Regions from separate parts of the Kitasatospora sp. NPDC036934 genome, predicted to be linked through region 1. Evidence: predicted binding sites of a transcription regulator. Region 1 holds the regulator's gene; the other holds the start of a gene.
What was found. The regulator HspR, encoded in region 1, represses chaperone genes until heat shock. The targets are predictions, from matches to a motif close to TTGAGNNNNNNNNNCTCAA.

Region 1 (15,000 bases):
AGCGGGCGCTCGGCCTCGGCCAGCGCGGCCGCCGGGACGTCCTTGAGCTGCTCGGCGGTCGCCTGCTCGGTGCCCTCCATGTCCTTGCCGCCACCGGCCAGCAGGTAGGGGGCCTTGCCGTAGGCGTGCTCGCGCAGGCTCATGATCAGCAGCTTGGGCGAGAGCGGCTTGCCGGTGTTCCAGGCCGGGCACTGCGACTGGCAGCGACCGCACTCGGTGCAGGTGGAGAAGTCGAGGATGCCCTTCCAGGAGAAGTGCTCGACCTGGGAGACGCCGAAGACGGCGTCCTCGGCCGGGTCCTCGAAGTCGATCGGCTGGCCCTTGCTCGTCATCGGACGGAGCGCGCCGAGCGCGGTGCCGCCGTCGTCCTCGCGCTTGAAGTAGATGTTGAAGAAGCCGAGGAAGCGGTGCCAGGCCACGCCCATCGAGGGGTTGAGGCCGATGGTGATCGCCCACGCGAACGAGATGCAGATCTTCAGCATCGCGAACAGGTAGACCAGGTTCTCCAGGGTGCCGTGCGACAGCCCGCTCAGCGCGGAGGTGATCGGGTACGAGACCAGGTGCTCCGGGCCGTACGAGTCGACGCCGGCCAGGGCGCCCTCCAGGGCGCGCAGCATCAGGATGCACAGGCCGATGCCGAGGATCGTGTACTCGACGTAGAAGGCCTGCCAGGCGATCGAGCCGGCGAACCGGGACTTGCGGCCCGACCGGGACGGCAGGCTCATCAGGCGGATCACCATCAGGGTGGCGATGCCCAGCGTGGTCAGGGTGCCGACGAGCTCGACGAAGAGCTGCCAGATCATCCAGTCGCCGATGATCGGCAGTTCCCACTCGGCGTCGAAGAGCTGGCCCATCGCGTTGACGATGGTCAGCACCAGACTGAAGAAGCCGACCGCGACGAACCAGTGGGCGATGCCCACGATCCCCCAGCGGTTCATCCGGGTGTGGCCGAAGAACTCGGTCGCGACGGTCTTGACCCGCTGGGCGGGCTTCCCGAAGCGGGTCGAGTCCGGCGCGCCGGTCAGCACGACCCTGAAGATGTGCCACGCCGCACGGAGGGCGAGCGCGGTGCCGATCACGAACGTGACCAGCGAGATGACGATCGCTGCTAGTTGCATCGCTCTCCGTCTCCTGCGGCTTGCGGTTGAGCAGTGTCTGCGGTTCTGCGGTTCTGCGGTTCTGCGGTTTTCCGAACTGATTGTACTGGTCGGTAACTTGCCGGGCCGACGGCCCGGACATTACCGGTGCGCAACAGTTCTCCAGAAGGTTCCCAAGCTATGGCGGCAGTCACGTGACCGCACGCCCGCCGCCCCGGCCGTCCGCGGCCGCCGTCGCCCGCACCGCCGCGGCCCGCGCCCTCGCCACCGACCCCGCCACCGCAACCGCCACCGCCCCCTCCCCGCCACTGAGCGCCGGGCACCACCCGCGCCACGTGGGGCCTCAGTAAAGTTGAGCGACTGGCACTCATACCTGTTGACGCCCCCCGTCGAGTCGTGCATCCTTGAGCCCGTAAAGCTCAACTCTTCCGTGGAGGTACCTACGATGGCACGCGCGGTCGGCATCGACCTCGGCACGACGAACTCGGTCGTCAGCGTTCTGGAGGGTGGCGAGCCCACCGTCATCACGAACGCCGAGGGCGCTCGGACCACGCCGTCCGTCGTCGCCTTCGCGAAGAACGGCGAGGTCCTGGTCGGCGAGGTGGCCAAGCGCCAGGCGGTCACCAACGTCGACCGCACCATCCGCTCGGTGAAGCGCCACATGGGCACCGGGTGGAAGATCAACATCGACGGCAAGGACTTCAACCCGCAGCAGATCTCGGCCTTCGTGCTGCAGAAGCTGAAGCGCGACGCCGAGGCCTACCTGGGCGAGACCGTCACCGACGCCGTCATCACCGTCCCGGCGTACTTCAACGACTCGGAGCGCCAGGCCACCAAGGAGGCCGGTGAGATCGCGGGCCTCAACGTCCTGCGCATCGTCAACGAGCCGACCGCGGCCGCCCTCGCGTACGGCCTGGACAAGGACGACCAGACCATCCTGGTCTTCGACCTCGGCGGCGGCACCTTCGACGTCTCCCTGCTGGAGATCGGCGACGGGGTCGTCGAGGTGAAGGCCACCAACGGTGACAACCACCTCGGTGGCGACGACTGGGACCAGCGCGTCGTCGACCACCTGGTCAAGGTCTTCCAGTCCGGCCACGGCGTCGACCTGTCCAAGGACAAGATGGCCCTGCAGCGTCTGCGCGAGGCCGCCGAGAAGGCCAAGATCGAGCTGTCCTCGTCCTCCGAGACCTCGATCAACCTGCCGTACATCACGGCCTCCGCCGAGGGCCCGCTGCACCTGGACGAGAAGCTCACCCGCGCCCAGTTCCAGCAGCTGACCGCGGACCTGCTCGAGCGCTGCAAGGTCCCGTTCCACAACGTGATCAAGGACGCCGGCATCTCGCTCTCCGAGATCGACCACGTCGTCCTGGTCGGTGGCTCGACCCGCATGCCCGCCGTCGCCGAGCTCGTCAAGGAGCTGACCGGCGGCCAGGACGCCAACAAGGGCGTCAACCCGGACGAGGTCGTCGCCATCGGCGCCGCGCTCCAGGCCGGTGTCCTCAAGGGCGAGGTCAAGGACGTCCTCCTGCTGGACGTCACCCCGCTGTCCCTCGGCATCGAGACCAAGGGCGGCATCATGACCAAGCTGATCGAGCGCAACACCACGATCCCGACCAAGCGCTCCGAGATCTTCACCACGGCCGAGGACAACCAGCCGTCCGTGCAGATCCAGGTCTACCAGGGCGAGCGCGAGATCGCGGCGTACAACAAGAAGCTCGGGATGTTCGAGCTGACCGGCCTGCCGCCGGCGCCGCGCGGCCTGCCGCAGATCGAGGTCACCTTCGACATCGACGCCAACGGCATCATGCACGTCGGCGCGAAGGACCTCGGCACCGGCAAGGAGCAGAAGATGACCGTCACCGGCGGCTCCTCGCTGCCGAAGGACGAGGTCGACCGCATGCGCCGCGAGGCCGAGCAGTACGCCGAGGACGACCACAAGCGCCGCGAGGCCGTCGAGACCCGCAACTCCGCCGAGCAGCTCGTCTACTCGACCGAGAAGTTCATCGCGGACAACTCCGACAAGCTCCCCGCCGACGTCAAGACCGAGGTCGAGACCGCCATCGGCGAGCTCAAGGAAGCCCTCAAGGGCGAGGACATCGCGAAGATCCGCGAGGCCTCCGAGAAGGTCTCCACCACCGCCCAGAAGCTCGGCCAGGCGCTCTACGCCAACGCCGACGCCGCCGGTGCCGGTGCCGCCGCGGCCGGCGAGTCCACCCACGCCAAGGAGGACGACGTCGTCGACGCCGAGATCGTGGACGACGAGAAGCCCAAGGGCGGTGCGTCGGCATGACGGACAAGCCGCAGGGCGGTAAGCCCGGCGACGACTCCGCCGCCGAGGAAGCCGTGATCAAGGCTGCCGAGGAGGCCGCGGCCGGCGGTGCCGGCGAGGGCTCTGACGAGCTCGCCGCGGCCAAGCGCGAGCTGGCCGAGCGCACCGCTGACCTGCAGCGCCTGCAGGCCGAGTACCAGAACTACCGCAAGCGGGTCGAGCGCGACCGGCTGACAGTCCGCGAGATCGCGGTCTCCAACATCCTGGAGTCCCTGATCCCCGTGCTGGACGACATCGGCCGCGCCCGCGAGCACGGCGAGGTGACGGGCGGCTTCAAGTCCGTCTCCGACTCCCTGGAGATGGTCGTCGCCAAGCTGGGCCTGCAGCAGTTCGGCAAGGAGGGCGAGCCCTTCGACCCGACCCAGCACGAGGCTCTGATGCACAGCTACTCCTCGGACGTCACCGAGGACACCTGCGTGCAGATCCTCCAGCCCGGCTACCGCATCGGCGAGCGGATCATCCGCCCGGCCATGGTCGCCGTCGCCGAGCCCCAGCCCGGCACCCAGACGACGCCCGGCCCGGACGCCGAGGCCAAGTCCGCCGACCCGGACAAGTCCGACGGTGGCTCGGACAGCTGACAACCTGTGACAGCTGACAACCAGTGCGCTGCGGAGTCGTACGCCGGCCAGTACGGCGGCCGACTCCGCAGCGCGCTGTCAACAGCACTTCTTTCGGCTGCTGTTGACAGCGCAGTGACGATGGACATCGGGAGGTGGCGGAAGCCGTGAGCGAGCGCAGCGGGCGAACCATTCTGAAGTGCGTGTACCGCTCCGCGGCTGCCGAGCTCAGCGAGGTGGGCGCATGAGTGGCAAGGACTACGTGGAGAAGGACTACTACAAGGTCCTCGGCGTGCCCAAGGACGCCACCGCCACCGAGATCAAGAAGACCTACCGCAAACTGGCCCGCGAGTTCCACCCCGACGCGAACAAGGGCGACGCCAAGGCCGAGGAGCGCTTCAAGGACATCTCCGAGGCCTACGACGTCCTCTCCGACGAGAAGCGCCGCAAGGAGTACGACGAGGCCCGCAGCCTATTCGCCAACGGCGGGTTCCGCACCGGCGGCCCCGGCACCGGCAGCTACGGCTTCGACTTCGGCGACCTCTTCAGCGGCAACCAGGGCGGCGGGGGCGGCGGCGGAATCGGCGACGTCTTCGGCGGCCTCTTCAACCGCGGCGGTACCCGGCAGGCCCAGCCCCGGCGCGGCGCCGACGTCGAGACCGAAGTGACGCTCTCCTTCGAGGAGGCCGTCGACGGCGCGACCGTGCCGCTGCGGATGACCAGCCAGGCCCCCTGCCGCCTCTGCAACGGCACCGGCGCCAAGTCCGGCACCACCCCGCGGGTCTGCCCGACCTGCGTCGGCGCCGGCACCGTCAGCCGCGGCCAGGGCGCCTTCGCGCTCTCCGAGCCGTGCAAGGACTGCCGCGGCCGCGGCATGATCGTCGACGACCCGTGCCCCGACTGCCACGGCAGCGGCCGGGCCAGCTCCGCCCGCACCATGCAGGTCCGCATCCCGGCCGGCGTCCAGGCCGACCAGCGGATCCGGCTCAAGGGCAAGGGCGCCCAGGGCGAACGCGGCGGCCAGCCCGGCGACCTCTACGTCACCGTGCACGTCGACCCGCACCCGGTCTTCGGGCGCAAGGGCGACAACCTCACCGTCACCGTCCCGGTCACCTTCCCCGAGGCCGCCCTCGGCGCCACCATCGAGGTGCCCACGCTGAACGGCCCCGCCGTGAAGCTCAAGCTCCCCCCGGGCAGCGCCAACGGCCTCACCATGCGCGCCCGCGGCAAGGGCGCCACCCGCAAGGACGGCACCCGCGGCGACCTCCTCGTCACCGTCGAGGTCGTGGTGCCGCAGCACGTCACCGGCGACGCGCTGAACGCGCTGGAGCAGTACCGCGAGGCCACCGCCTCCGACGACCCACGAGCCGCTCTCTTCCGGGCGGCGAAGGGAGCGTGACGACCAGATGTCCCCGAACCCCCTCAACCCGATGAATCCGATGGGCGCCGACGGCCCGATGGACTCCAACGGCCCCATCGGCCCCGGCCTCGGCGAGGGCCTGCCCGGCAACGGCCCCCGTCGGCCCCGCCGCGCCGCCGCCCCGCCGCAGTACGTGCTCACCGAGGACACTCCGGTGTACGTCATCTCGGTCGCCGCCGAACTCTCCGGCCTCCACCCGCAGACCCTGCGCCAGTACGACCGCCTCGGCCTGGTCTGCCCCGACCGCACCGCCGGCCGCGGCCGCCGCTACTCCGCCCGCGACATCCAGCAGCTGCGCGAGGTCCAGCGGCTCTCCCAGGACGAGGGCATCAACCTGGCCGGCATCAAGCGGATCATCGAGCTGGAGAACCAGGTCACCGCCCTCCAGTCCCGCATCACCGAACTGGTCGACTCCCTCGAAGGCGCCGCCACCGCCCTCCAGCAGCGCGAGGCCGCCGTCCACGCCTCCTACCGCCGCGACCTCGTCCCCTACCAGCCCCCCACGCCGCAATCCAGCGCCCTCGTCGTCTGGCGCCCCAAGCGCTGACCCGGGGCCCGGACCGCACCACAGCCGCCGGCTCCCTCCTGTTCGGGGGGTGCCGGCGGCTGGCGTGTGGTGAGAGAGTGGCTGTCCGCTGGACGGTCCTCGCCTACCAGCAGGGTCACACCGAGCCGGTCGAATTCACGTATTCCACGGGCTTCACCAACCATCTTGTCCGGAAAATGGCAAGGAGAGAAAAATGAGCGGCCGGGAACAGGCAGGTCTTCCAGCGAAGGGATCTCGCACCCTGTCACCCGCAGCCCGAGAGCTCTTCCTAGCCATCAGCCAGAGGCGCGGCAGGACGATCCGCAAGGACGATAAATATGCCGCCACAGATGCACTTAAAGAACTGACAGAGATCGGACTACTGGTCCCCGATATCGATGAGCCCGGAACGTTCGTGGCAGTCGACCCCGCACAGCTTTCGATGAGCCTCAGCCTCACTTGGCAGCGACAGGCACTGGATCTACTGTCCCGCGCTATATCGATCCCCACGGATTTCAATGAACTTGCCGAAGGATTTCACTCGCCAAGCCAGATCGGCGGCCCGATCGAATACGTTCGCGGAAAAGCACTCATAAACCAGAGGCTCCGGCAGTCCACCGAAAAGGGACTGGTGGAAGCGCTCGCGATGCAGCCTGGCGGGCCTCGCCCGCCCGAGGTCCTCGCAGCAAGCATCGAGCCCGACCTTGCGGTCCTCCGGCTCGGCGCCAGCATGAGAACCATCTACCACGCGAGCACGCGATATCACCAGCCGACCAGGGACTACGTCACCACCTTGACTGCGGCAGGTTCACAGTTCCGCACCCTGGACGAGCCCTACACCAGACTCATTATCATCGATCGCCGAATAGCTGTAATTCCTGTTGCCGATGACATGGGCCTTGCGGCATTCATATATGATCAATCCGTCATCAAATATCTCGCCGATGAGATATTTGAACGCAACTGGGCCCGCGCACTTGAGTTCGACGGGAATCGGGCAGTTCCACAGGAGGTCGTCTCCAGGCTGCGACAGACGATCATCGAACTACTGCTTGAAGGAACGAACCACCGCGTCATCGCACGCCGTCTGGGTATCAGCGAAAGAACCCTGGCGCGCCACATAGCGGAGATGCGAGACGACTACAACGTGGATTCACTGTTCCAACTGGGCTACGTTCTCGGACGAGCGACCCAAGACGCCCCGATCCAACCGTGAGTCACCAGCCGCACCCGGGCGCCACCGCACTTTCCCGTGACCTGGGGGCGACGAACCTCACGTCCAGTTTATGTCGTTTTGGATGAGTGCAACCGCAGCAATGTGCCCGGAGCTCACGTGTCGTTCCTGAGGGAGCGAGGAGCACACGGCCACCAGCATCGCCGCACCGATGACAACCGGGAGCACGACCCTTCGGACGTGCCGTTGGATGCGAGACATCAGCCAACCACTTCCCTCAAAACCCAGGTATCGAACTAATCATCAGCCATGGAACGCGCACCCCCATAGTGCCGTATGGCCGTGGAGCTACGCCATCCCCCCTGTCGCATGCGTGCGTCATCTCCCTGCCAGGCATCCAGATGCCACCTCGTGAACCTGGACGGGGTGGCGCCATGCGATGGACGATCAGTTCGCTCCCAATGGTCCGGCAAGACGCCACATCTTGCCAATGTACCGTCAAATGACCAGCCGTTCACCAAACATCGGCATTACGCCGCAGAGCAGCCCAAATCCAACGCATTCGCCGACGCACTCTCCCCTGGTCGGCCTTCCCCCGGAGTCGACATGACCGAGCCCTACCTGCGTCACAACGACAGCCAGGCCCCTGAGGGTCGGCGTGCACGTGTGTTCCTGGCCGCGCCGCTGATGCGGCTGACCGGCCCCGCGGACAGCGTGGTGACGCTCGCCAGCCGGACGCGGCTGACGACGCTCCGCACCACCCTGCTCCGCAGCGGTGCCGCCGTGTACAGCGCGCACCACAGCGACGCCTGGACCGTCGCCGGCCGGGCGCCCGAGCCCCGGGTCCCCTCCGACTTCCGAGCGCTGCAGTCCGCGGACCTGGTGTTCGCCTACGTCGGTGCCCCGCTCTCGGCCGGCGTCAGCCTCGAACTCGGTTGGGCGTCGGCGCTGCGGAAGCCGATCGTCCTGCTCGTCGACGAGGCCATCACCCACAACCCGCTGATCGCCACCATCGAGCAGGTCGCCCCCGTCCTGCCGCTGGTCTTCGACGACACCTGGTCCCAGGAGGCCCTCCACCACACCGTGGAGACCGCCCTGGACTGGGCCGGCATGGCGCTCTCCCTCCGCGAGGGCTTCTGGACCGCCCCCGGCGACCGCTTCAACGTCCCCCGGCAGCAGACCGCCCTCCCCGGCTACTGGCCGACCGGCGCCGCCACCGGCTGAGCCGAACTCACCCACCGGACTCCCCCGTCCGGGCTCCCGCATGTGCCAGCCGAGCTGGAACAGGGTCTCGGCGTCGTACAGCTCGCGCAGGCGGGCGATGTGGCCGGCCACGGTGCGCTCGCTGAGGCCGAGGCGCGTGGCGACGGCGCGCTGGGTGAGGCCTCGGGCGAGGAGGCGGGCGATCTGGTCGCGGGTGTCCGGATCGGGTGAACCGTCCGTCATGGAATTCCAGTCGACGGTGTCGGACTGGTGCCACAGTTGCTCGAAGGCGTCCACGATGAACGCCACCGTCGGCGGGTCGTCGACGATGGCGGCCCTGCTGTTGTCCGGGGCGGCGGGGATGACGGCGACGGTGCGGTCGAAGACCATGAAGCGTTTGAACGGCCGGTCCAGCACTCGTATCCCGCAGCCGAGTCGGGTGGCCGCCGCCGCGTAGGCCACTGCCGGGGCGTCGGTGCGGGCGCCGCGCTCGAACAGGCAGCGAATGGCGCCACCGCGTTCGAGGTAGCGGCGGGTGCGGACCAGGGATTCGGCCAGCTGGCCGGCGTCACGGCTGACACCCGGCTGTGCACTCAGCGCCTCACTGGCGAACTCCCGGGTCAGTTGCTCGACTTCGTGGCGGATCTCGGCCTTGTCCGTGATGATCCTGGCGCTGCCGCGGCCGGGATAGCAGCGGGGTGCGGTGTCGTAGGCACGGGTGAGGTCGCGCAGTTGCTCGGGGATCTGGTCGGCTTCGGCCAGCAGTCGGGCGCCCGCCCTGCGGATGTCGGCACTGATCCGTTCGGCGACCGACCGGGGATCGACCGCACTGTACGCGTTATCCACCAACTGCGGTACCAGAAGGCCGAGTTCAACCAGCTGTCCGAGCGCCTCCCGGTCCGTCGGGCCGATGTCGGCGGCGCGGACGTGGCCGCCCTCGCGGAGGATTGCGAGGTAGAGCTCGCGGGCGGTGGGGTCGGGGAGGGCGGCGGGGTCAGCCATGGCGGTCTCCGCGGAGGTGCCAGCCGAGGTGGAAGAGGGTCTGGGCGCCGTAGCGGTCGCGGAGGCGGGAGATGTGGCCGGCGACGGTGCGTTCGCTGAGGCCGAGGCGGGTGGCGACGGCGCGTTGGGTGAGGCCACGGGCGAGGAGGTGGCCGATGCGGACGGTGGTGGGGTGGGGGGCGCCGAGGTGGTGGTCGGCGGGGGTGGCGCGGGCCCAGTCGCGGTGGAAGTGGGCCACCAGGTGGGCGACGGTGGCGGGGTCGGTGAGGACGGCGACGCAGTTGTGGTCCTCGGCGGCGGGGATGACGGCCACCGAGCGGTCGAAGACCAGCATCCGCTCGTACGGTTCGGCCAGCACCCGGGTCTGGGCGCCCTGGCGGCTGCGGAGGCCGATCTGGTGCAGCACGGCGGGGTCGTCGAGGGTGGCGGGCTGGTAGAGGGTGCGTGTGGTGCAGCCGCGGCGGAGCAGGGAGAGGTCCTGGCCGAGGGTCAGTTGGAGGAGTTCGGCGGGGCGGGGGCCGGGCTGGGCGGAGAGGAACTCCTCCTTGCAGTCGGCGAGGAGTTCGGTGAGGCGTCGGCGGATGGCGGTGTGGCCGTCGATCCGGGTGGCGGGGAGGGACCCGTCGTCGAGTTCTCCGCCGGCCGGGCCGCCCGACCGGCGGAGCGCCTCGTAGGCGTGGGAGAGCGGCAGGAGGGCGCCCGGGAGCCGTTCGGCGTGCACGAGCAGCCGGGTGGCGCGGAGCCGGAGTTCGGCGCCGAGCCGGTCCCCGAGGGCGCGCGGGTTGGCGGCGGTGTAGCCGGTGGCGGTGGGGGTGAGGAGGCCGCGGGCGACGAGGGCGGCGACGGTGGGCCGGTCGGCGGGGGCGAGGTCCTCGTGGCGCAGCCGGCCGCCGCCGCGGACGGCGGCGAGGTAGAGGTCGCGTTCGGCGGGGCCGGGTTCATCGGTCATCGCGGGCGCCTCTCATCAGCCAGCCGAGCTGGAAGAGGGTCTGGGCGCCGTAGCGGTCGCGGAGGCGGGAGATGTGGCCGGCGACGGTGCGTTCGCTGAGGCCGAGGCGGGTGGCGACGGCGCGTTGGGTGAGGCCGCGGGCGAGCAGGCGGCCGACCCGGTCGGGGATGGTGCGGGCGGGGCCCTGGCCGAGGGCGGCGGCGGCTTCGGCGGTGTCGGCGCGGGCCCAGTCGCGTTCGAAGCCGGCGATCAGGAAGGCGAGGGAGGCCGGGTCGCTGATGAAGGCGGCGGTGCTGTTGTCGTCGTTGGCGGAGATGACGGCGACGCTGCGGTCGAAGACGATCAGCCGCTGGAAGGGCTCGTCGAGGACCCGGATCTGCGAGCCGTGCCGGGTGACCTGCTCGGCGTAGGCGATGGCGGGTGGTTCGGCGAGCGCGACCGGCTGGTAGACGGTGCGCAGCGAGCAGCCGCGCTGGAGGAGTTGGACGTCCTGGGCGAGGGCGACCTGCAGGGTGTCGGCGGGCCGGTGGCCCGGTTGGGCGGTGAGGACCTCGGAGCGGCAGTCGGAGACCAGTTGGGAGATCCGCTGGCGGATGTGGACGTGGCCCTCGACGTAGACGGCGCCGCCGGCGCGGCCGGACGGGCGGGGCATCGCGTCGTAGGCGCGGGTGAGGCCGTCGAGGGCGCCGGGGAGGTTCTCGGCGCGGACCAGCAGCCGGGTGGCCTCGCTGCGGAGTTCGGCGCCGAGGCGGTCGCTGACGGACCGCGGGCTGACGGCGGTGTAGCAGCGGTCCAGCCGGTTGGCCATGACCAGGCCGATGTCGAGGAGTTGGCGGAGCGCGGTCCGCTCGGCGTCGGTGATGTCGGCGAACGGGATGCGGCCGCCTCCGGCGATGATCGCCAGGTAGAGCTGTCGGGCGGCCTCGTCGGGTTCCTCGCCCTCGGGTCCCGCCTGGTGCGGCGCGTCCGCCGGTTCCGCCGTCACGTCGTAACTCTCCCTGCCGGACGCTCTCCCCTGTTGCCTCCCCGCCGGTACGCGCGCGCCGTGGCGGTGCACGGTCCGCGGGTGCCGGTGGCCGGGCGTCTCACGCTACCCGGCCGGACGGCGGGCCCCCGGGTCCGGTGCCGTCGCACACGGGCTCCCGGGGGCCGCCGTCGTACGCCAATGCCAGGGCGATTCCGTCGAGGCGGAGCAGCAACGCCTCGCCGGATCCGGCCCGGGTTCCATCACCACACATGGATCCCGGCCGGCGCTCTTCCCCCCCGTTCCACGGCCGCGGGATGTTGCACCCGCGGTCAGTTCTGAAGAGCGGATCACCACCATCGGGCTGCGGTGCCCGGACGGCCTGGCGTGCCTCCACCTTCACAGCGTGACGGCCGGTGGACAAGTGCCGCCAGAGTGCAGGTTCACGCAATTGCAACTTCCCGCATCCCGTCGTGGGCCCGGGGGCGTGGGCGGCGGGCAGGATTCCGGTAAAGGTCGAGGCCAGCGGGGGGCGGGGGCGGTGGGCGGCGATTGGCGGTGCACCGTCATCCCATAGCTGCGCGTTCCTGCAACGGCCGCGTGCTCATGAGCAGCGAGGACCGTCCGGCGAGAACCGCCCGGCGGGGTCCACCGCTGAGCCGGGCCCGTGCCGGCCCGGTTCAGCGCGCCAGCAGCCGCCCGCGCACCAGCCCGGCGGCCGTACCGCCCGCCGCCAGCACCCAGGCGGTGCCGAGCAGCAGGTAGAGCCCGACGGTCAGGGCGGTGAAGCCGCCGAAGCCGGTGTGCTTGGCGAGCGCGGCGGAGCCGGTGACACAGGTGCCGATCGGGAAGGTGTACGCCCACCAGGTCATCGCGAAGGGCATCCCGGCCCGCCGGGCGCGCAGGTTCGCGGTGAGCGCGACGGCCAGCCAGAGCATCGCGACGCCGATCACCGCGACGCCGTACAGCTCGGCCAGCGGCAGCAGGACGGGGGCCAGCGCGGGCAGCACCGGGCGGGCCGCGTCGGCGAGCTGGTGGATCGCGGTGACGGACTGGCCGAGCGGGCCGAGCACCAGGAACAGCGCGGGGGTGAGCGCCAGGGTGGGCAGCTTGCTGTGGAACAGCCCGGTGAACACCACCGGCAGCAGCACCAGGGTGGCCAGCAGGCCGACCCCGAACAGCGCCCAGCAGCCGTACAGCAGGGTCTGCTGGGGCGTTCCGGCGGGCAGGTGCGGGACGAGGGCCGGGCCGCAGGCGGAGGCGACCAGCGGGGCGACCACGGGCAGCAGCCAGGTCGGGTTGGCCTCCAGGGCGGACACCCGGTGCCGGGTGATCATCAGGTACGGGATGCCGGCCGCGACGGTCAGCGCGTAGAGCGTGCCGACGCCCCACAGCACGGCGTCGACGGCGACGGCCGGGCCGGTGCCGATGACCCGCGAGCCGAGCAGCAGGGTGCCGAGCCCGACCGCCAGCAGCGCCATCGGCGGACAGCCGTAGAAGACGGCGGTGGCCGGGTTGTCCAGCAGCTGGGTCCGGGCCGCCTCGCGGTGCCGGGTGAGGTGCACCAGCCGGGCGCCGGCCAGCACCAGCAGGGCGGCCGCTCCGAGCGCCCACATGACCTCGCCGAAGCCGATCAGGCCGGGCAGCCGGACCGGCAGGGCGGCGGCACCGTTGGCCACGATCGCGGTGCCCATCACGGCGGCGTACCAGTTGGGGCCGAGCTGGGAGAGGTCGAAGCGGGAGAGCCGGGAGCCGGCGGCGGGGATCGCGGGGATGGCCTGAACGCCGGTGGAGCCGGCGGGAACGGCCGGGGCGGCGGTGGAGTCGGCGGGGGCTGCGGGGCGGCGGGCGAGTGGACGGACATCGGCCGAGATGGACATGGATCCACCGTCGCCGAGCGGCCCACCCTCCGGTAGCGCCGCGGATTCTATGAGGGCATAGCCTGAACCTATGCCCCTCTCCCCGCACGTCCCCGAACTGGGTGCCCTGGAACTGCTGCTCTCGGTGGCCCGGCTCGGCAGCGTCGGCCGGGCGGCGGCCGAGCTGGGGGTGAGCCAGCCGACCGCGAGCGCCCGGATCAAGGGCATGGAGCGGCAGATCGGCGTCCCGCTGCTGGAGCGCTCGCCCCGGGGCAGCCGGCCGACCGAGGCGGGCCGGCTGGTGGTCGAGTGGGCCAGGCAGGTGGTGGAGGCGGCGCAGGCGCTGGACGCCGGGATCGACGCGCTGCGCGAGCGGCGGGACGCCAAGCTGCGGGTGGTGGCCAGTCTGACCGTCGCCGAGTACCTGATGCCGGGCTGGCTGCTGGCGCTCTCCGAGGCCAGTCCGGGGACGGCGGTGACGCTGCGGACGGCCAACTCGGCGGAGGTCGCCGGGCACGTGCTCGCCGGGGACGCCGACCTCGGCTTCGTCGAGGGCCCGTCCACCCCGCCCGGGCTGGGCGGTGCCGTGGTGGCGGCGGACCGGCTGGTGGTCGTGGTGGCGCCCAACCACCGGTGGGCCCGCCGCCGCACCCCGCTGACCGGGACGGAGCTGGCGGCCACCCCGCTGGTGCTGCGCGAACCGGGCTCGGGCACCCGGGAGGTGCTGGAGATGGCGCTGACTCCGTACGGGGGCGCGGTGCCGCCCCGGATGGAGCTGGCCTCGTCCACGGCGCTGAAGGCGGCGGCGATGACCGGGGCGGGGCCGGTCTGCCTGAGCGAGCTGGCGGTGGTGGAGGAGCTGGCCACCCGGCGGCTGGTGGAGGTGCCGCTGGCGGAGGAGCTGGACCTCCGGCGGCCGCTGCGGGCGGTGTGGCCGGCCGGGCAGCGGCCCGGCGGGCCGGCCCGGGAGCTGCTGGGGCTGACCCGGCACCGCCCCGGCCGGTCCCCGAGGCGGAAGGCCTGAGCGGCGGGGCCGACACGGAAGGCCCGGCGGCCGAAAAGACTTCGGCAAAAAGTTGAGCGGAATACACTCAACTTAGTGCATGCTGTATGTAGCAGTACTGAAGGACGACGAGGGAGGATCCCCCAGCAGTGGACGCGAGCAAGTTCACCACCAAGACGCAGGACGCCCTGTCCGCCGCGATCCGGCAGGCGGGCGCGGTCGGCAACCCGGACGTCAAGCCGGTGCACATCCTGATCGCCCTGCTGGAGCAGCCCGAGGGCATCGCCCGGCCCCTGCTGGAGGCGGTCGGGGTGAACGCGGCCCGGATCGACGCCGAGGCGCGCCGCCAGCTGACCGCGCTGCCCAGCGCGATGGGCTCGACGGTCGCCGCCCCCCAGCTCGCCCGGGACACCCTGGCAGTGCTCACCGAGGCCGGCAGGCGCGCGGACGACCTGGACGACCAGTACGTCTCCACCGAGCACCTGCTGGTGGGCCTGGCCGCCGAGGGCGGGGCCGTCGCGGAGCTGCTGGTGCAGCAGGGCGCGACGCCCAAGGCGCTGCTGGCCGCCTTCAAGGACGTACGGGGCAGCGGAAAGGTCACCTCGCCGGATCCGGAGGGGACGTACAAGGCCCTGGAGAAGTACGGCACCGACCTCACCCAGGCCGCCAGGGACGGCAAGCTCGACCCGGTGATCGGCCGTGACCACGAGATCCGCCGGGTGGTCCAGGTGCTCTCCCGCCGGACGAAGAACAATCCGGTGCTGATCGGCGAGCCCGGCGTCGGCAAGACGGCCGTGGTCGAGGGACTGGCCCAGCGCATCGTGGCCGGGGACGTCCCGGAGTCGCTGCGCGGCAAGCGGCTGGTCGCGCTGGACCTCAGCGCGATGGTCGCGGGCGCCAAGTTCCGCGGCGAG
Region 2 (15,000 bases), on a different contig from region 1:
GGCGCTTCAGCCGTTCGCCGGCCGCGCCCAGCACCGAGCGGGCCTCGGCCAGCTTGTCGGCGCTCACCCCGCCGTCCCGGGCCGCGTCGCGGACCTGGTCGCGGAAGCGGTCGAGCAGCCGCTCCAGTTCGCGGGCCGGCTCGCCGGCCGGGTCGGTGCGGGCCCACTCCGGCAGGTCGGTGGGGGCGTCCGCGGCGTCCTGGTCCTTGTCCAGGTCGATCCTGGTCACCGTGATCCGCTCGGACGGCTCGGCGGCCTCCTTCGTCGGGTGGCCCCAGCGGGCCGCGTCGGCCAGCCCGGCCAGGCCCTTGGTCAGCTCGGACAGGCCCTCGGCCAGTCCGGTCGGCCAGTCGCCCTTCGCGGCGTGCTCGCGCACCTGCTGCTCGACCCGGCGCTTGATCCGCAGCGCTTCCTGCTGGGCGGCGGTGCGGGAGGCCTTGGCCTGCTCGCGCAGTCGGCGGGCCTCCTCCTCGGCGGCCTTCGCCTTGGCCTTGGCTGCCCGCTCCTGCTCCCGGGCGCGCTTGGCCTGCTCCTTGGCCTGCCGCTTGAACTGGGCGAACTCCTCCTTGGCGCGCTGCCAGGACTCGTTGTCGCCCCATGGCCCGGCCCACGGGTCGCCGCCGGCCTTGCCGCCGGTGTCCGGGCGGTCCGGCCGGGGAGCCTGCTTGGCGGCCTGCCACAGTTCCTCGCGCAGGTCCTTGGCGCTGTCCCGGACGTCCTCCCGGATCGCCCCGGCGAGTTGGGCCACGGAGTCGTGGATCTCCAGCTCCAGATCGTCCAACTCGCCCTGCCGGGCGTCGAGTTCGGCGCGCCCGGCGTCGGTCAGCCGGTAGACCTTGCGGCCGCCCTCGGTGCTGTGGCTGACCAGGCCCTCCTGCTCCAGCTTCGCCAGCCGCGGGTAGACGGTGCCGGCGGAGGGGGCGTACAGACCCTGGAAGCGCTCCTCCAGCAGGCGGATCACCTCGTAGCCGTGCCGCGGGGACTCGTCCAGCAGCTTCAGCAGGTAGAGCCGGAGCCGGCCGTGGCCGAACACGGGGGTCATCTCAGGCCTCCTTGGTGAGGTCGGGGCCGGCGGGCCGGTCGGCGGCGGGGGAGGCGGGGAGCTCCTTGACCACCACCGGGGCGTCGTCCTCCGACTCGGGGCGGCGCAGCACGGTGACCGCACCGGAGACGGTGGTGACGTTGAGGCTGCCGCGGCCCTCGCCGAGCTGGCCGGAGATCTTCTTGGCACCCCAGGTGCTGCTCATGGTGAGTTCGTCGAAGGTGCTGGAGACGTCGCCGCTGGTGGAGCCGGCCTCGACGGTGGCGTCGGCCAGCGAGGGGATGCGGACCACGACCGGGCCGCTGACGGTGTTGACCTTGACGTCGGTCTCGCCGGCCACGTCGAGGTCCAGGGTGACGGCGCCGGTGACGGTGTTGGCCTGCACCCGGTCGGCCGTCCCGGCGATCACGGTGAGCTGCCCGGAGACGGTGTTGACCTTGAGCTGGCCACCGACCGCCTGGGCGTCCACGTCACCGGTGACGGTGCCGGCGTCGATCCGCCCGGTGACCCCGGCCAGGGTGGTGTCGCCGCTGGCGCTCTGCACCGAGACGTGGCCGTCGATGCCGGTGACGGTGGAGTGGGCCGACACGGTGCCGACCTTGACCTCGGTGCCGGCCGGCACGGTCAGGGTGAGGTCGACGGAGCGCTTGCGCTTGAAGGAGTCGAAGAAGCTGCGGACCGAGCCGATCGACTTGATCCAGTCGCCGAACTCGCCCCAGCTGTTGATGTCCTTGTAGGTGGCGGTCAGGACGCCGTCCACCAGCGTGACGTGCAGCGGGTCGCCCTTGAGGTCGGTGACCTCCAGTCGGGCCGGGCCCTCGGCCGCGACCACGTTCACGGTGCCGTCGATGACGCGCACGTGCAGCGCGCTGACCGGCTCCTCGAAGGTGGTCCTGCCGGGCCCCTCGATCGTCCACTGGCTCATGTCTGCCGCCTCCCGTCGCTGATCGCGATGTATCGCGTTCTCTTCTGAAGACGATATATCGCGTGCCGGGAAAAGCAAGCGGTTCGCCCCCGGGACGAGCCCGGACGCTTCCCGGAGCCGTCCCCTACGGGAAACGCGCGAAGGGCCCGGGAGGCAACCGCCTCCCGGGCCCTTCGCGCGTGCCGTCAGGGCGTCACTCGTCGTCGTCCTCGTCGTCGAGCCGGGCCAGCCAGGTGGCCAGCCGCTCGACCGGGATCTCGAAGTCCGGGTTGAGGTCGACGAACTCGCGCAGGCGCTCGGCCAGCCACTCGAAGGTGACCTCCTCCTCGCCGCGCCGGCTCTCCAGCTCCTCGATGCCTCGGTCGGTGAAGTACACGGTTTCGCTCCGGTCGGATGGGGATTGACCTGGTCAGGATAGACCGACGTCCTTGCGGTAGAGGGACAGCGTCAGCTTGGCCGAGCCCGCGCTGCCGTTGATCTCGACGACCTTGGCGATCACGATGTTGCCGTTGGCGCGGTGACGCAGGCAGAACAGCCGTCCCGGGGGCAGGTCGGAGTACTTCAGGTTGGCCGTCGGCTCCTTGTCGATGGCCGCGGAGCACTCCTCGGGCGTGAGCGAGGAGCCCTGGGAGATGTACGGGTCCGCGTCGCTCCAGTTGAAGTCGTCGTAGCTCGGGCTCATGCCCCACTCGCCGGACGCGGACGTCACCTTGCCCGCGATCAGGTCGAAGTAGTAGTTGTGGCTCGGCGCGGAGAGATCGCGGTTCTCGTAGACCGGGGTGTACCTGACCTGGCTCGCCGTGGCGCTCATCGCCGGGTTCGGCGTCGTGGTGGCGCTCGGGGAGCCGCTCGCGGAGCCGGCCTGGGAGCCGGACGACGTGGTCGGCCTGGGCGAGGCCGTCGGCGGCAGCGGCTGGGAGGTCTGGGTGACGGAGCCCGCGGGGGCCGGGGTGGTGGCCGCGGCCGGCTTCTTGCCGTCGTCCAGCTTCTTCACCAGCACCACGCCGCCGACCGTGCCACCGACCGCCATCACCAGGGCGACGGTGAGCAGCACCTTCCAGGACACCCCGCCCTTGCGCTCCGGCGCGGGCAGCGGGACGGCGGTGGTGACCGCCGGGCCGGGCGGCGGGGTGTCGAAGGCCGGCGGCTCCGGCTGGAGCCGGACGGTCGGCGGAGCGGGCAGCACCGGGGCGGTGGGCATCTCGGTGGGCGGCTGCGGGGCGCCGTACGCGCCGAGCGGCGGCGGGGTGAAGCCCGACGGCGGGCCGACGGGCTGCTGCGGCGGGGCGATCGCGGTGGCCGGGTGGGTCGGCGCGGCGAGCGGCTGCGGGGGTGCGGCCGGGACCGGCGGGGCGGTGGGAGAGGCCGGGACCGGCGGGGCGGTGGGAGCGGCCGGGACGGGCGGGGCGGTGGGAGCGGCCGGTGCCGGGGTGGGCGGCGTCCGGGGGAGGTCGGATCGGCGGGTGATCTCGGTGTTGACCTGCCGGGGCAGCCAGTCGTCGGCGAACCGTAGCTGGCCGCCGACCTCCGGGTGGTTGCGGGCGGCCTGAATGATCTCGGCGGGCTTCGGCCGGTCCTCCGGGGACTTCGCCAGGCAGCGCTGGATCAGCTCGCGCAGGTCAGCCGGGACGGCCTCCAGGTCCGGCTCCTCGTGCACCACCCGGTAGAGCACCGCGGTGTCCGGGCCGTCGCCGAACGGGGCGCTGGCGCCCGCCACGTAGGCGGCCAGGGCGCCCAGTGCGAAGACGTCGGTGGCGGGGGTGACGGCGCGGCCCTGGGCCTGCTCGGGGGCCATGAAGGAGGGGGAGCCGATCCGGTAGCCGGTGCCGGTGAGCGCGGTGGCGTCGGCGGCCCGGGCGATGCCGAAGTCGATCACCCGGGGGCCGTCCCCGGCGACCAGCACGTTGGCGGGCTTGAGGTCGCGGTGGACCACCTCGACGCTGTGGATCGCCTGCAGCGCCTCGGCGATGCCGCCCATCAGCAGCAGCACGGTGCGGACCGGCAGCGCGCCGTGCTCCCGCACCACCTGCTGCAGGGACGGGCCCGGGACGTACGCGGTGACCAGCCAGGGGGCGTCCGAGTCCAGGCCGCCGGAGTCGATCACCTGGGCGGTGTACAGCCCGTGGATCCGCTGGGCGTTGCTGACCTCCTGGGCGAAGCGGCGGCGGAACTCGCCGTCCTCGGCGAACTCGGGACGGACCACCTTGAGCGCCACCGGGCGCCCGCCCGGTGTGTACGAGAGGTAGACCCGGCCCATGCCGCCGGCGCCGAGCCGGGCGAACAGCCGGTAGCCGCCGACCTCCCGGGGATCCTCGGGGAGCAGCGGCGGGAAGACCGGAGGGAGCTGGCCCGGGTCACGTGGCGTGTCGGCGGTCATGTGGTGGTCCCCCTGGGAGCGCGGTGAGGTCGTTCGGCCGGGGCCGCGGGCGCGATGACGGGCGCCGGGCGGCGATCTGGCGATGCATAACCTATCGATCCGTCAGGAGGGCGTGCGGGCAGGTCCGGCATTGGTTGCAGAGCTGCGACCTTTGCCGGGGCACGACAGGAGTGCGGAACGCCCGCGGCCCCGCCTCCCTGGTCGGGAGGCGGGGCCGCGGGCGTCACTGCGGTGCGGGGCCTCGGCGCGTCAGAGCGCGAAGACCTCCTCGATCAGCGCCTGCTGCTCGGCACCGTGGCGCTTGGCCGAGCCGACGGCCGGCGACGAGGCCGAGGCGCGGGCGACCCGGCGCAGACGGGCGTCGCCGCCGCTGCGGCCGATGACGACCTGCAGGTGGTCGACCAGGTTCATCGCGATGAACGGCCAGGCACCCTGGTTGGCCGGCTCCTCCTGCGCCCAGACGAACTGGACGTTGTCGCCGTAGCGGGCCAGCTCCTCCTGGAGCTCGGCCACCGGCAGCGGGTAGAGCCGCTCCATGCGGACGATGGCGGTGTCGGTGACGCCGCGCTCGGTCCGGGCCGCCGCCAGGTCGTAGTAGAACTTGCCGGAGGTGATGACCACCTTGCGGACCTGCGCCGGGTCGACGGTGGTGTCGCCGATGACCGGGCGGAACGAGCCCGACAGGAACTCCTCGGTCGCACTCGCCGCGGCCTTCAGGCGCAGCATCGACTTCGGGGTGAAGACGATCAGCGGCTTGTGGTGCGGGTTGTGCGCCTGCCAGCGCAGCAGGTGGAAGTAGTTCGACGGCAGGGTCGGCATCGCGACCGTCATGTTGTCCTGCGCGCACAGCTGGAGGAAGCGCTCCGGGCGGGCCGACGAGTGGTCCGGGCCCTGGCCCTCGTAGCCGTGCGGCAGCAGCAGGGTGACGCCGGAGTGCTGGCCCCACTTCTGCTCGGCGGAGGCGATGTACTCGTCCACCATGGTCTGCGCGCCGTTGACGAAGTCGCCGAACTGCGCCTCCCACATGACCAGCGCGTTCGGGCGGGTCAGCGAGTAGCCGTACTCGAAGCCCATGGCCGCGTACTCCGACAGCAGGCTGTCGTAGACGGTGTAGCGGGCCTGGTCCTCGGTGAGGTACTGCAGCGGGGTGTAGTCCTCGCCGGTCTTGCGGTCGATCAGGACGGCGTGCCGCTGGCCGAAGGTGCCGCGGCGGCTGTCCTGGCCGGCCAGGCGGACCGGGTGGCCCTCCATGAGCAGCGAGCCGATGGCGAGGGTCTCGCCCATCGCCCAGTCGATGGTGTTGTCCTCGACCGAGGCGGCGCGGCGCTGCAGCTGGGGCAGCAGGCGCGGGTGGACGGTCAGCCAGTCCGGGTGGTTGACCTGCGAGGCGGCGATCCGCTTGACCATCTCCTGGGAGATGCCGGTCTGGATGGAGACCGGGAAGTCGGCGACCGGCTTGCCCGCGGTGGCGTCGGCCGGAGCCTGGGCCGCGTCGCGGACCTCGGCGAAGACCTTCTCCAGCTGGCCCTGGAAGTCCTGGAGCGCCTGCTCCGCCTCTTCCATGGTGATGTCGCCGCGACCGATCAGGCCCTCGGTGTACAGCTTGCGCACCGAGCGCTTCTTGTCGATCAGGTCGTACATCAGCGGCTGGGTGAACGACGGGTTGTCGGCCTCGTTGTGACCGCGGCGGCGGTAGCAGATGAGGTCGATCACGACGTCCTTGTGGAACGCCTGGCGGAACTCGAAGGCGAGCCGCGCGACGCGGACCACGGCCTCCGGGTCGTCGCCGTTCACGTGGAAGATCGGGGCCTCGATCATCCGGGCCACGTCGGTGCAGTACATCGACGAGCGCGAGGACGCCGGGGCGGCGGTGAAGCCGACCTGGTTGTTGACCACCAGGTGGATCGTGCCGCCGGTGCGGTAGCCGCGCAGCTGCGACATGTTCAGGGTCTCCGCGACGACGCCCTGGCCGGCGAAGGCCGCGTCGCCGTGGATCTGGATCGGCAGCACCGGGAAGGTGGTGCCGCCCTGGTCCAGGATGTCCTGCTTGGCGCGGGCGATGCCCTCGACGACCGGGTCGACCGTCTCCAGGTGGGAGGGGTTCGCGGCGAGCGAGACCTTGATGGTCTCGCCGTCCAGGCCGGTGAAGGTGCCCTCGGAGCCCAGGTGGTACTTGACGTCGCCGGAGCCGTGCATCGACTTCGGGTCGAGGTTGCCCTCGAACTCGCCGAAGATCTTGCCGTACGGCTTGCCGACGATGTTGGCCAGCACGTTCAGGCGGCCGCGGTGGGCCATGCCGATGACGGCCTCGTCGAGGCGGTGCTCGGCGGCGGCGTCGATGGTCGCGTCCAGCAGGGCGATCAGCGACTCACCGCCCTCCAGCGAGAAGCGCTTCTGGCCGACGTACTTGGTCTGCAGGAAGGTCTCGAAGGCCTCGGCCGAGTTGAGGCGGCGGAGGATCCGCAGCTGCTCCTCGCGCTCGGGCTTCGCGTACGGCTTCTCCAGGCGCTCCTGCAGCCACTTGCGCTGCTTCGGGTCCTGGATGTGCATGTACTCGACGCCGACGGTGCGGCAGTACGTGTTGCGCAGCAGGCCGAGGATGTCGCGGAGCTTCATCATCTTCTGGCCGCCGAAGCCGCCGACCGCGAACTCGCGCTCCAGGTCCCACAGGGTGAGGCCGTGGGTGGTGACGTCCAGGTCGGGGTGCTTGCGCTGCTTGTACTCCAGCGGGTCGGTGTCGGCCATCAGGTGGCCGCGCACGCGGTACGCGTGGATCAGCTCCATGACGCGCGCGGTCTTGTTGACCTCGTCGTCGTGGGTGGTGGCGACGTCGGTGGCCCAGCGGACCGGCTCGTACGGGATCCGCAGCGACTCGAAGATCTCGTCGTAGAAGCCGTTCTCGCCGAGCAGCAGGCGGTGGATCTCGCGCAGGAACTCGCCGGACGCCGCGCCCTGGATGACGCGGTGGTCGTAGGTCGAGGTCAGCGTCATGATCTTGGAGACGCCCAGCCGGGACAGGGTCTCCGGGGCGGAGCCCTGGAACTCGGCCGGGTACTCCATGGCGCCGACGCCGACGATGGTGCCCTGGTTCTGCATCAGGCGCGGCACGGAGTGCACGGTGCCGATGCCGCCGGGGTTGGTCAGCGAGACCGTGACGCCGGTGAAGTCGTCCATGGTCAGCTTGTTGGCGCGGGCCCGGCGGACGATGTCCTCGTAGGCCTGCCAGAAGCCGTAGAAGTCGAGGGTCTCGGCCTTCTTGATGGCCGCGACGACGAGCTGGCGGTCGCCGTTCGGCTTGACCAGGTCGATGGCCAGGCCGAGGTTGACGTGCTCCGGCTTGACCAGGAAGGCCTTGCCGTCCTCCACCTTGTAGCTGTAGTTCATGCCCGGGGCGGCCTTGATGGCCTGGACCAGGGCGTAACCGATCAGGTGGGTGAAGGAGACCTTGCCGCCGCGGGCGCGCTGCAGGTGGTTGTTGATGACGATGCGGTTGTCGATCAACAGCTTCGCGGGGACGGCGCGGACCGAGGTCGCGGTCGGCACCTCCAGCGAGGCGTCCATGTTGGTGGCGACGGCCTTGGCCGGGCCGCGCAGCTGGACCAGCTCGGGGCCGGCCGCGGCGGTGGCGGCGGGCGCGGCCGGGGCGGCCGGGGCGGCGGCCTTGGGGGCCGGCGGCGCGGCGGGCGCGGCGGCGAGCGGTGCGGCAGCCGGGGCCGGAGCGGCGGGTGCGGCAGGTGCGGCCGGAGCAGCAGCAGCGGCGGGCACGGGGGCAGCGGCAGGGGTCGGCGTGGGGCCGGCCTGGGTCGCGGCCTGGGTCACTGGGGTCACCTCGGTACCGGGCTTGTAGTCGGCGAAAAAGTCCCACCAGGCTCGGTCTACCGAGTTCGGGTCCTGGAGGTACTGCTGGTAGATCTCATCGACGAGCCACTCATTGGGGCCGAAGCCAGTGGGCTTCTCCGTACTGCGTGGGGCCGAGCTGTTGGGGGTTTCAGGGGACTGTGGCGACACGGCGGCAACCGCCCTCTTCCGCTTCCTTTTGGGATGTTTGGACAGCGGGGATTAAGGCTACGCCCCTGACCAGTGATCGCGCAGTCCCCGGGCCCCAGGCGTCGCCCAGATCACAGTCCTGACCTGCAGGTTGGCTGAAAAAGTACGTTAGAAAGCCGTATCTGAGGGGAACCGATCGGGCCCGATCGCCCCGCAAAGCGGGGCGAAAACGGACAAACCACCAGGCGAATCGATTGACGATCTTCGTATGCGTCTGTGTCGGATCTGTGACAAATGTCCCGGCGCTCAGGACTGTCCCGGCAGCCGGACCTCGATCCGACAGCCGCGCGGCGACTCCGCCACGGCGATCCGCCCGCCGTGCAGGTCCACCGCCCAGCGGGCGATCGCCAGGCCCAGCCCGGTGCCGCCGTCCGCGCCCGGTCCGGCGGCGGTCGCGGTGCCGCTGCGGCTGAACCGTTCGAAGACCCGGCCGCGGTCCGCCGGCGGGATGCCCGGACCCTCGTCCTGGACCTCCAGCAGCAGGCCGCCCTCCTCGCCCTCGGGTCTGGCGCGCACCGTGACGGTGCCGCCGGGCGGGGAGTGCTTGCAGGCGTTGTCGACCAGGTTGGCGACCACCTGGTGGAGCCGCTCCGGGTCCGCCACGGCGGTCAGCCCGGCGGGGCTGACCTCCAGGGCCAGTCGGACGTCGCCCCGCCGGGAGAACGCCCCGCCGGCCGTCGCGCCGTCCACGGTGACCCCGCGCAGCACGCCGTCCAGGAACTCGCGCACCTCGAACGGGCGGGCGTCCAGATCGACCACGCCGTCGTCGATCTTGGAGAGGTCCAGCAGGTGGGTGACCAGTCGGCCGAGCCGCTCGGTCTGCTCCAGCGCGGCCCCCAGCGTCGCCGGATTGGGCTGGACGACGCCGTCCACCACGTTCTCCAGCACGGCGCGCAGCGCGGCGATCGGCGTGCGCAGCTCGTGCGAGACGTTGGCGACCAGCTCGCGGCGGTGCCGGTCGGCGGCCTGGAGGTCGGCGGCCATGGCGTTGAAGGCGGCCGCCAGCTCGCCGATCTCGTCGCGCGAACTCACCTCGACCCGGCGGCTGTAGTCGCCGGAGGCCATCGCGCGGGCGGCGTCCGTCATCTCGCGCAGCGGGGCGGTCAGCCCGTGCGCGAGGAACTGCATGAACAGCAGCGAGGCGATCATGGAGAAGACCATGATGATCCGGATCTGGGTCTCGGACCGGATCGCGACGACCACCATCCCGGTGGCCAGGAACACGGAGACGATCACCAGCAGGGCGAGCTTGCCCTTGATCGAGCGGACCGGGTCGAGCGGACGGATGTCGGCCCAGACCCGGCTGGCCGCGCGGGCTGCCAGGTTCTGCGGGCGCGCGCCGTCGGCGTCCCCGTTGCGTTGCTGTGGAAAGGTCATTGGTCCCCTGTGATCCCCGCGTGGTGTCACGGCGGTGCCGGACACGGGCCCCCCGGCGGCCCGTCGCCCGGAGCCCCCGTCAGGAGAGCGGGGCCTCCAGCGCGTATCCGACGCCGTGGACGGTGCGGATCCAACTGGCACCGATCTTGCGGCGGAGCGCCTTCACATGGCTGTCGACGGTGCGGGTGCCGGACGCGTCGGTCCAGTCCCAGACCTCGGCCAGCAGCTGCTCGCGGGTGAGCACCGCGCGCGGCTGGGCGGCCAGGCAGGCCAGCAGGTCGAACTCGGTCGGCGTCAGGTGGACGTCGCCCGAGGCGAGCCGGACCCGGCGCTGCACGTGGTCGATCTCCAGCTCACCGAAGCGCAGGCTGCCGAGCGCGGGCGTGCGGGCGGCCTGCTGGGCGCGCTCGACGCGGCGCAGCAGCACGTTGACCCTGGCGGCCAGTTCGCGCATCGAGAAGGGCTTGGTCATGTAGTCGTCGGCACCGACGCCGAGGCCGACCAGCAGGTCCGTCTCGTCGTCGCGGGCGGTCAGCATCAGTACCGGCACCGGGCGTTGGGCCTGGATCCGGCGGCACACCTCCAGCCCGTCGAAGCCGGGCAGCATGATGTCCAGGACCACCAGGTCCGGCTGCCAGGTGTGGAAGCCGTCCACCGCGCCGGGGCCGTCGTGGGCCACGGCGACCTTGAACCCCTCGGCGCCCAACCGGGCGGCGATCGACTCGGCGATCGTGGGTTCGTCCTCCACCACCAGCACTCTGCGCTGGCTGCTCACAGTGCCGCCGGTGTTGGGGTTGTCCTGCTGAATTTCTGTCACGGTCACGCCACCGCCCCCAGGGCTGCGGGCCGGCCACCTGTGGGGATGGCGGGGCTCCGCTCGTAGTCTTGTTCCGTCGTGGACTGTGCCGGGTCCGCCGTCCCGTCGCGCGCCCGGGAGCGGCGGGCGGATGGTCTTCCGCCCACTTCTCCCGCGCACTCCGCAGCGTACGGACAGCGGATGCCTCCCGGCAGGTGGACCGGACGTTTCCGGCCCGCTGAGAGCGGCTGTCCGGCCGCCCTTGGGCCCACTGCACGAGTGGGCACGGGCCGATACCTTACCCGGCGAATTTTCACTGCGTAACGGTACGTATGCAGTTCAGTTGACGCCAAGTCGCCGGTCAGAGCCCCTACTGACGCGTTAATCGGGAGAAGGTCTGGACCAATGTCGGTAATCCGGCCGCTCCCCGCGTCGACGGTCTTCACGGGCTTTTCTCAGGTGCCTCTCAGAACCTCGACGTAGCGTGGCCGCGACAACGCCGCGCAGGGCGGAATCCGGCGTCCGCGCCGGTACTCCGGGCACCTTCGGGCACCGCCGGCCGCGGGCGTGGAGCGGAGGCGTCATGGCGGGACTGCGGCGGGACTCCGCCGGGCGCGGGTCCGCGCGGGTGCCGTACGGAATGCTCCGGTGCGGACTTCGCGGCGGCGTCTTCGAATGGCTGCTGGAACGCGTGCCGACGCCCCGGCGCACTCCCTTCACGCTCGGATATCTGGCCGTGGTGGGAGCGACTTCCACCCTTGCCCGGCTCGCCGATCCGGAACTCGTCCAGCGCTTGCAGGAGGCCTCCAGTTCGGACGGCCACAACCTGCTCCAGCACCCGTTGCGGGCCCTCGTGCTCAGCGGGGTCTGGGTGGCCGGCGGCGACTGGGTCCCCTACCTGTGGGGATTCGCCCTCACCCTGGCGCCGCTGGAGCGCCGGGTCGGCCCGGCCCGGGCGGCGGCCGTGTTCGCGATCGGGCACGTCGCGGCCACGCTGCTCTCCCAGGGCGTGGTGATCACCGCGGTGGAGGCCGGGCGGCTGGCGCCGGAGGCGATGGACCGGCTGGACATCGGGGTCAGCTACGGGGTGTTCGCCTGCCTGGGTGCGGCGGCCGGGGCGCTGCCGCGGTCCGCCCGGGTCGCGGTGCTGGCCGGTGCCGGGCTGATGATCGTCCAGCAGATCGTCACCGGTAAGGACCTGGTCACGGCCGTGGGGCACCCGGCCGCGCTGCTCACCGGGATGGCGCTGTGGCCCTGGCTGCGCCGGATCGAGCGCCGCCCGCCGCGGCCGCGGATCCGCTCGGCGCGGCTCCGGGGGGTCGGCTCCGCCGCCTCCTCGACCGCTCAGGTCTTCGCGGTGGTGCGGGCCGGGGTGCGGCCGCCGTCCGCCGTGCGCTGATGCCGGGGCCCTCTTGGGCCGTTCTTTCCCCGCCCTTTTGACGGCGCCTCCACTCGACCGCTCCGGTGACGGCGCGTTCGCTCACAGCGAACAAGATGCCGGGAACATCCGGTGCCCGCGAAGACTTAGTCAGGTCGACTCAAGTTCGCTGACTGGGGAGAGATCATGGCATCGACGTCCACACCGCTCACCCTGCCCGTGCTGCCGCTCGACGACGAGGTCGTCCTCCCGGGCATGGTCGTTCCGCTGGACCTCAAGGACACCGAGGTGCGCGCCGCGGTCGAGGCCGCCCGCGCGGCGGTCACCGGCTCCGGCAAGCCGCAGGTCCTGCTGGTCCCGCGGGTGGACGGCTCGTACGCGGCGGCCGGCACGCTGGCCACCGTGGAGCAGGTCGGCCGCCTCGCCGACGGTGACCCCGCCGCACTGGTGCGCGCCGTGCGCCGGGTCCGGATCGGGGCCGGCACCACCGGCCCCGGCGCCGCGCTCTGGGTGGAGACCACGCCCTTCAAGGAGTCCTCGGTCGGCATGCCGGTGGCCGGTCGGGCCGCCGAGCTGGTCAAGGAGTACAAGGCGCTGTCCACCCAGTGGCTGCGCAAGCGCGGCGCCTGGCAGATCGTCGACCGCGTCGACCGGATCGAGGGCGTCGGCGAGCTCGCCGACAACATCGGCTACGCGCCCTTCGCCACCGCCGAGCAGAAGCTCAAGGTGCTGCTGGAGGCCGACCAGGTCGCCCGACTGGAGTACGCGCTCACCCTGCTGCGCGACCACCTCGCCGAGGAGGAGGTCAACGACACCATCCGCAAGGACGTCGAGGAGGGCGTGGCCAAGCAGCAGAAGGAGTTCCTGCTCCGCCGCCAGCTGGAGGCCGTCCGCAAGGAGCTGGCCGAGCTGAACGGCGACCCGGCCGACGAGGAGGGCGGCTACCGCGCCCGGGTCGAGGCCGCCGACCTGCCCGAGAAGGTCCGCGAGGCCGCGCTCAAGGAGGTCGACAAGCTGGAGCGCTCCTCCGACCAGTCGCCCGAGGGCTCCTGGATCCGCACCTGGCTGGACACCGTCCTGGAGCTGCCCTGGAACGAGCGCACCGAGGACGCGTACGACATCGCCGGCGCCCGCGCCGTGCTGGACGCGGACCACGCCGGCCTCGGCGACGTGAAGGAGCGGATCGTCGAGTACCTGGCCGTCCGCAAGCGCCGGGCCGACCAGGGGCTCGGCCTGATCGGCGGCCGCCGGGGAGGCGCGGTGCTCGCCCTGGTCGGCCCGCCCGGCGTCGGCAAGACCTCGCTCGGTGAATCGGTGGCCCGCGCCATGGGCCGCAAGTTCGTCCGGGTCGCGCTCGGCGGCGTCCGGGACGAGGCGGAGATCCGCGGCCACCGGCGCACCTACGTCGGCGCGCTGCCCGGCCGGCTGGTGCGGGCGATCAAGGAGGCCGGCTCGATGAACCCGGTCGTCCTGCTCGACGAGATCGACAAGGTCGGCTCCGACTACCGGGGAGACCCGGCCGCCGCCCTGCTGGAGGTGCTGGACCCGGCCCAGAACCACACCTTCCGGGACCACTACCTGGAGGTCGAGCTCGACCTCTCCGACGTCGTCTTCCTCGCCACCGCCAACGTGCTGGAGGCCATCCCCGAGCCGCTGCTCGACCGGATGGAGCTGGTCCGCCTGGACGGCTACACCGAGGACGAGAAGGTCGTCATCGCCCGCGACCACCTGCTCCCGCGCCAGCTGGAGAAGGCCGGCCTCGGCGACGGGCAGGTCAGCGTCGACGAGGAGGCGCTGCGCCGGCTCGCCGGGGAGTACACCCGGGAGGCGGGCGTGCGCACCCTGGAGCGCTCGATCGCCCGGGTGCTGCGCAAGATCGCCGCGCAGGCCGAGCTGGGCGAGCGCGAGCTACCCGCCGAGGTCGGCGCGGAGCACCTGCGCGCCCTGATCGGCCGACCGCACCACGTGCCGGAGTCCGCCCAGCAGCCCGCCGAGCGGCGCACCGCCGTCCCCGGCGTGGCCACCGGCCTCGCCGTCACCGGCGCCGGCGGCGACGTCCTCTATATCGAGGCCTCGCTGGCCGACGCCGAGACCGGCGGCACCGGGCTGACCCTCACCGGGCAGCTGGGCGACGTGATGAAGGAGTCCGCGCACATCGCGCTCTCCTTCCTGCGCTCGCGCGGTGCCGAGCTGGAACTGCCGGTCACCTCGCTGCGCGACCGCGGCGTGCACCTGCACGTCCCGGCCGGGGCCGTCCCCAAGGACGGGCCGAGCGCCGGCATCACCATGACCACGGCGCTGGCCTCGCTGCTCTCGGGCCGCAAGGTGCGCACCGACGTGGCGATGACGGGTGAGGTGTCGCTGACCGGGCGGGTGCTGCCGATCGGCGGGGTGAAGCAGAAGCTGCTCGCCGCCGACCGGGCCGGCCTCACCACGGTGATCATCCCCAAGCGCAACGAGGCCGACCTGGACGACGTCCCCGCCGAGGTGCTGGAGCGCCTCACGGTCCACCCGGTGGCGGACGTCCGGGAGGTGCTCGCGCTGGCCCTGGAGCCCGCCGGGGTGCTGGTCGCCGCGGCCTGACGTGGCCGACGGGGGGACGGCCGCTCCGCGTGCAACACTGCGGAGATGCCGTCCCCCACGCAGCGCGCCCTGGCCCGGGTGCCGGCCCGGCTGCGCCCGTTCCTGGTGCGGCACCGCCGACCGGTGAAGTTCCTGCTGGTCGGCAGCGGCTGCTTCGCGCTCACCACGGTGATCGACTTCGAGCTCAAGTTCACCGTCCTGGCGCACGCGCCGGTGGTGGCGCTGACGGTGGCGACGGTGATCGCCACCGTCGTCTCCTATGTACTCAACCGCCGCTGGGCCTTCCGGACGGACGGGCGCCGACCGGAGGCCCTGCTGTTCTTCCTGGTCAGCGCGGTGGCGATCGGCGTGAACGTGATCCCGCTGGCGCTCTCCCGGTACGCCCTCGGCCTGCGCGAGCCCTACCTCAGCCCGTTCCAGCAGGAGGTCGCGGACTTCCTCAGCGGGATGGTCGTCGGCACCTTCGTCGCCATGC

Region 2: the regulator HspR is predicted to act here: its motif matches at 12,088-12,106, upstream of lon (endopeptidase La).

Annotation. Positions count from the first base shown of each region.
Region 1 is NZ_JBVJQR010000002.1:167,020-182,019, forward strand. Features, by position in the region: gene ACZ7BZ_RS03520 ((Fe-S)-binding protein) at 1-1,118, opposite strand, end outside; gene ACZ7BZ_RS03525 (hypothetical protein) at 1,292-1,447, shown strand; gene dnaK (molecular chaperone DnaK) at 1,543-3,390, shown strand; gene grpE (nucleotide exchange factor GrpE) at 3,387-4,007, shown strand; gene dnaJ (molecular chaperone DnaJ) at 4,231-5,385, shown strand; gene ACZ7BZ_RS03545 (heat shock protein transcriptional repressor HspR) at 5,444-5,953, shown strand; gene ACZ7BZ_RS03550 (helix-turn-helix domain-containing protein) at 6,147-7,148, shown strand; gene ACZ7BZ_RS03555 (helix-turn-helix transcriptional regulator) at 7,605-9,311, opposite strand; gene ACZ7BZ_RS03560 (helix-turn-helix transcriptional regulator) at 9,304-10,260, opposite strand; gene ACZ7BZ_RS03565 (LuxR family transcriptional regulator) at 10,250-11,245, opposite strand; gene ACZ7BZ_RS03570 (TDT family transporter) at 11,905-13,104, opposite strand; gene ACZ7BZ_RS03575 (LysR family transcriptional regulator) at 13,175-14,107, shown strand; gene clpB (ATP-dependent chaperone ClpB) at 14,236-15,000, shown strand, end outside.
Region 2 is NZ_JBVJQR010000010.1:84,261-99,260, forward strand. Features, by position in the region: gene ACZ7BZ_RS17205 (PadR family transcriptional regulator) at 1-1,042, opposite strand, end outside; gene ACZ7BZ_RS17210 (DUF4097 family beta strand repeat-containing protein) at 1,044-1,967, opposite strand; gene ACZ7BZ_RS17215 (DUF6104 family protein) at 2,161-2,343, opposite strand; gene ACZ7BZ_RS17220 (serine/threonine-protein kinase) at 2,377-4,344, opposite strand; gene ACZ7BZ_RS17225 (multifunctional oxoglutarate decarboxylase/oxoglutarate dehydrogenase thiamine pyrophosphate-binding subunit/dihydrolipoyllysine-residue succinyltransferase subunit) at 4,594-8,352, opposite strand; gene ACZ7BZ_RS17230 (sensor histidine kinase) at 8,638-9,768, opposite strand; gene ACZ7BZ_RS17235 (response regulator transcription factor) at 9,848-10,585, opposite strand; gene ACZ7BZ_RS17240 (rhomboid-like protein) at 11,205-11,963, shown strand; gene lon (endopeptidase La) at 12,129-14,525, shown strand; gene ACZ7BZ_RS17250 (GtrA family protein) at 14,571-15,000, shown strand, end outside.